One region of the Streptomyces sp. NBC_01334 genome, then DNA from elsewhere that is predicted to be linked to it. Evidence: riboswitches for the same ligand, from Rfam matches in the RefSeq annotation. Region 1 holds a riboswitch; the other holds the start of a gene.
The links. A riboswitch is a leader RNA that binds a small molecule or an ion and turns the genes downstream of it on or off. The one in region 1 is predicted to bind cobalamin.
Positions count from the first base shown of each region.

Region 2: it holds a riboswitch for cobalamin, as region 1 does, so the genes downstream of both, metE (5-methyltetrahydropteroyltriglutamate--homocysteine S-methyltransferase) here and OG736_RS11300 (cobalamin biosynthesis protein) in region 1, are expected to answer to the same signal.

Region 1 covers NZ_CP130718.1:2,482,167-2,484,542, forward strand. The annotation lists gene OG736_RS11290 (nSTAND1 domain-containing NTPase) at 1-414, opposite strand, end outside; gene OG736_RS11295 (CU044_2847 family protein) at 398-760, opposite strand; cobalamin riboswitch at 965-1,104, shown strand; gene OG736_RS11300 (cobalamin biosynthesis protein) at 1,206-2,195, shown strand; gene OG736_RS11305 (cobyric acid synthase) at 2,192-2,376, shown strand, end outside.
Region 2 covers NZ_CP130718.1:8,596,070-8,598,445, forward strand. The annotation lists gene metE (5-methyltetrahydropteroyltriglutamate--homocysteine S-methyltransferase) at 1-967, opposite strand, end outside; cobalamin riboswitch at 1,133-1,364, opposite strand; gene OG736_RS38340 (hypothetical protein) at 1,673-1,942, shown strand; gene OG736_RS38345 (nuclear transport factor 2 family protein) at 1,976-2,376, opposite strand, start outside.

The DNA.
Region 1 (2,376 bases):
GCCGTCCACCCAGACGCCGTGGTCGTCGGTGTGTGAGGGGAAGCCCAGGACACCGAAGGCGTGGTCCCAGACGGCGGCGTCCCCGGCGAAGCGCACCGGAGCGGTGCCGGCGACCGTTTCCTCCAAAGTGAGCAGCGCGATGTCACCGCTGCCGTCATGGGTGACGGGTCGCCAGTGCGCGACCGTCGCGGACAGGCGCGGGGAAGGCGGAGCAAGCAGCGGGAAGTCGACGCTCACCGGTGCGACGGGAGGCGCGGGCTCGGTGTCCCGCGTCCCCAGCGCGCTCGCCACAACATGCGCGCAAGTGCACAGGGTCCGCTCCGCGACGAGGAAGCCGCTGCCGGTGACCCGGCCGTCCGCGCTCCAGAAGCGAGCGATGGCGCGGACGAGCTCACCGTCAGGCCCGGCTGTCACCGGCACGCCGCCCGGAGTCGCCCGACCCGTCCCGCCGCGCCCAGTGCATGTTCACGGTGAAGTGGGCCTCGGTCGAGCCACGCGCGACCACGACCCCCGCCTCGGCACTGAGCGTGATGCCGAACTCGACGGTGACGGCGTCCGGTGGGCTGGGCAGTGCCCGGGTGCCCTCCAGGACCGCGCCCAGTGCGGGGCGCACCCGGGTGAGCGCCTGCTGGAGGGTCTCCGCCGCTCCGGCGACCGTGCCGCCGCGCGACACGCGCTGGACCCCGGCCGGGCCGTCCCCGACCACCTCCATCAAGACGATCTGACCGTCGTCGAGCACCATTTCCCCCACGTACGCCATCAGGCGCCCCTCCCGCGGCCGTTGCCCCCCACAGGGGGCGTAGGGGGACATTGCAGGCGTTGATGTTCCGCGTCCGCAAGCCGTCCCGGCGAGGACCATCCGTGCGAGGGGCCTTCTGGCGAGCGGGTCCCGGCGGGCCGGTCGGCATGATAACGGTGTGGGGTTCTGCACACTCGAGCCTCGCAGGTCAAAGGCAAGTTGACGGCTCTTGCGGGCCGTGGTGGACTGCCCGAGCCATGTACGGCAGCAGAAGAGGAAGCCGGTGTGAATCCGGCGCGGTCCCGCCACTGTGACCGGGGTAGAAACCCCCGGGAGCCAGGAACTCTCGCCGCCGGTCTCGTCGAACCAGGGCGTGGACACCCTGAGTGAGGACATATCGCCATGCTCGCTCGGCCGTTGAGGTACGCCACCAGGTCGCTGCCCGACCCCACGGCCGGCTGAGCCGATGCGTGCCGATCGCCTCTACGCGTACGGCGCCGCCACCGGCCTTCTGGGCGACCTGCTGCTCGGCGATCCCCGCCGAGGGCATCCCGTCGCCGCGTTCGGGCGGGCCGCCGGTGCCGTCGAGCGGCTGCTGTGGCGGGACCACCGGGGAAGCGGTGCCCTGCACGCCGTCGTGTGCGCCGGCGGGGCCGTGGCCCTGGGAGCAGTCGCCGAGCGGGCCGTACGCCGCTCCCCCGCCGCCACCGTCGCTCTCGTCTCCGCCGCCACCTGGGCCGTGGTGGGGGGCAGTTCGCTGGTCCGGGAGGCCCGGGCCGTCGGCCGGTCGCTCGAGGCGGGGGACGTCGAGGCCGCCCGGGAGCGGCTGCCGCACCTGTGCGGGCGGGATCCGCAGGCGCTCGACGCCGACGGGATCGCCCGGGCGGTCGTGGAGTCCGTCGCCGAGAACACCTCCGACGCCGTCGTCGGGGCGCTGGTGTGGGGGGCCGTGGGCGGGGTGCCGGGCCTGGTCGGGTTCCGGGCCGTCAACACCCTGGACGCCATGGTCGGTCACCGGTCGCCTAGGTATCTGCGCTACGGCTGGGCCGCCGCCCGTCTCGATGACGTCGCCGGATGGCCGGGAGCCCGGCTGACCGCCGTGCTCGCCGCCGTCGCGGGGGACGATCCGCGGGGCGCCGTGCGGGCCTGGCGGGCCGACGCCCGCCGTCATCCGAGCCCCAACGCCGGTCCCGTGGAAGCGTCGTTCGCGGGCGCCCTCGGGGTGCGGCTGGGCGGGACCCTGTCGTACGCCGGGCGGGTCGAGCACCGGCCCGTGCTGAACGGCGCCGCCGGGCGGCCCGTCGTCGCCCGGGACATCGAACGTGCCGCGCGGCTCTCCCGCCGCGTCGGTCTGCTCGCGCTCGGCGTCACCGTCGCCGCGCGCGTCGTCGCCACGGGCATCGTCGCGGGCAACCGGCGCAACCACATCGACCAGCTGAAGGGGCGTACGACATGAGCGGGGGTCTCCTCGTCGCCGGCACCACCTCCGACGCCGGCAAGAGCGTCGTCACGGCCGGGATCTGCCGGTGGCTGGTGCGGCAGGGGGTGAAGGTCGCACCCTTCAAGGCGCAGAACATGTCCCTCAACTCGTTCGTGACGACGGAGGGCGCCGAGATCGGGCGGGCCCAGGCCATGCA
Region 2 (2,376 bases), 6.1 Mb from region 1:
GCAGGGTGCCGAGGGTGGCGAGGGACTGCTCCAGATCGTTGATCCAGACGTTGCGGCCGTTGACGACACCGGCGATCAGCCGCTTGCCGGGCAGGCCGCCCACGGCCGCCAGGGCGTCGAGGTTGGCGGCTGCGGCGTCGGTGAAGTCGAGCGCGAGCCCGTCGACGGGGGCCTTGGCCAGGACCGGCAGGGCGTCGCCGAGCCGGTCGAAGTAGGAGGCGACCAGGAGCTTGGGCCGGTCGGTCAAGGCGCCGAGAGCGCGGTAGGCGCGGGCGGCGGCGCCCAGTTCGGCCGGGGTGCGGTCCTGGACGAGGGCGGGCTCGTCCAGCTGTACCCACTCGGCGCCGGCCGCGCGCAGGTCGGCGAGGACCTCGGCGTACACCGGCAGCAGCCGGTCCAGCAGGGTGAGCGGCTCGAAGTCCGCGGGCACGCCCGGGGCGGGCTTGGCGAGCAGCAGGTAGGTGACCGGGCCGACCATCACCGGGCGGGCGTTCAGCCCGAGGGCGAGGGCCTCCCCGAGCTCGGCGACCTGCTTGGCCGGATCGGCCGTGAAGACGGTGTCCGGTCCCAACTCGGGCACCAGATAGTGGTAGTTGGTGTCGAACCACTTGGTCATCTCGAGCGGCGCGACGTCCTGGGTGCCGCGTGCCATGGCGAAGTAGCCGTCGAGCGGATCGGTGGCGACGGCGTCGCGGTGGCGGCCGGGGATCGCGCCGACCATGACGGTGGTGTCCAGGACGTGGTCGTAGTACGAGAAGTCGCCGGTCGGGACCTCGTCGATGCCGGTGTCGGCGAGCTGCCGCCAGTTGGCGGCGCGCAGTTCGGCCGCGGTGGTCCGGAGGGCGTCGGCGGTGACACGGCCCTTCCAGTAGCCCTCGACGGCCTTCTTCAGTTCCCGGTTCGGGCCTTGACGGGGGTAGCCGTACACGGTGGCCCGTGCTGCCGCGGCTGCGGACTTCGCTGTCACGGAAATCTCCTTCGCGAGACATCTCCCTGGGATCCCGGGACGGGACGCGAGCGCGAAGGGGTGACGAACCGGGCGGACCGATCCCGCGCGGCGCGGCGCGGTCGTTCGCCTGATATGTACGCCGACCCGCCCACGAGGTCACCGGGATTTCCGCGCACGAGTCCTTTCGTGCGCGGGCAACGGGCAGGTCTTCGGACTCACGGGCACGTCTCGTCGTACGGAGTTCGTACGAGACACCTACTGGCCGTCGCTTCCCAGACCCTGTTCGTGGGTCCAGTGCGTATGACGGCGGTCGTTCCCGCTCACCGCTGCGGGGCAGTCCCGGATTTCCACCGGGTTCCCTCTTGCGACGCATCCCGCCTGGCGGACGGGGCGAACCAGCTGCGCCCGCCAGCCTACGGGGCGGTCCTCCGGTGCGGCGGATCACTCAGCCATTCGGATGGTGAGGTGGAACACGCGTTCGGCATGCTTGGAATGTGCCGAGGGCGGGAAACGGCCCACTCGCGTCTCTCGCCCGTGTCCTCGAGACCTTCGCCATCGGACTCGGCTGCGAGATCCGCCGCGCCCGCCGGCTCGTCCGACGGGCTCGCCCTCGCCCTCGCCAACGCCTCCGTCCCGCTACCGTTGGCTTCCGTTCTGCAAGCCCGGCTCGGGGTGGCTGCGCCACCTCCGCCCCCACCCCCACCCCACGCAGCGAGGATGACCATGTCCAAGGACCGTCCCTGGAACCGCAGTCCCGAATCGGAGCCCGCCGGGCAGCCCGAACCGGCGGACATCCTCCCGCCGTTGGCCGGGCTCGAGATCCACGGCATGAACGACGAGCGGGTCAGGGCCCACTGCCTGAATCAGGCCCGATACTGGCTCGCCTCGTACGAGCACCTGCGCCGCCGCAATGACGACCACCTGGAGACCGCCACCAGGTACGCCGTCATCGCTGACGCCTTCCGGCCCGGATCCACGCCCATGGAGCAGTAGCCGCGAGCCCCCGGGGCCGATCGCGGCGGTGCGTCACGCATCCGGCGTCGGCCGGATCTCCGGGGCGAGCTCGGGCGGCCGACCCGTGGTCCACATCGCCCGGACGGACATGCGGCTGATGCGCCAGCCCCCGCGCTCGCGCCGCAGTTCGGCCTCCCAGTAGCCGCCCACCGTGAAGAGAGGGTCGGCGTCCTCACCGCGCTTCCGAAGCGTGGCGTCGTGGTGAACGTGCGTCATCAACGCGTTCCAGGACACCGTGGCCCTCCCCGTGGCCGGTTCGACGTCGACCAGGACGTCCGAGGCGATGTGCTGGGTGCGGGCGTACCTCTCGAGTGCCTCCCTGGTGTGTGCCATCGCCTCGACGCCGTCGGCCGCGCCGATCGGGGTCACCGTCCGGACGTCGTCGGTGACGTAGTCACGGGCCCAGTCGCCCT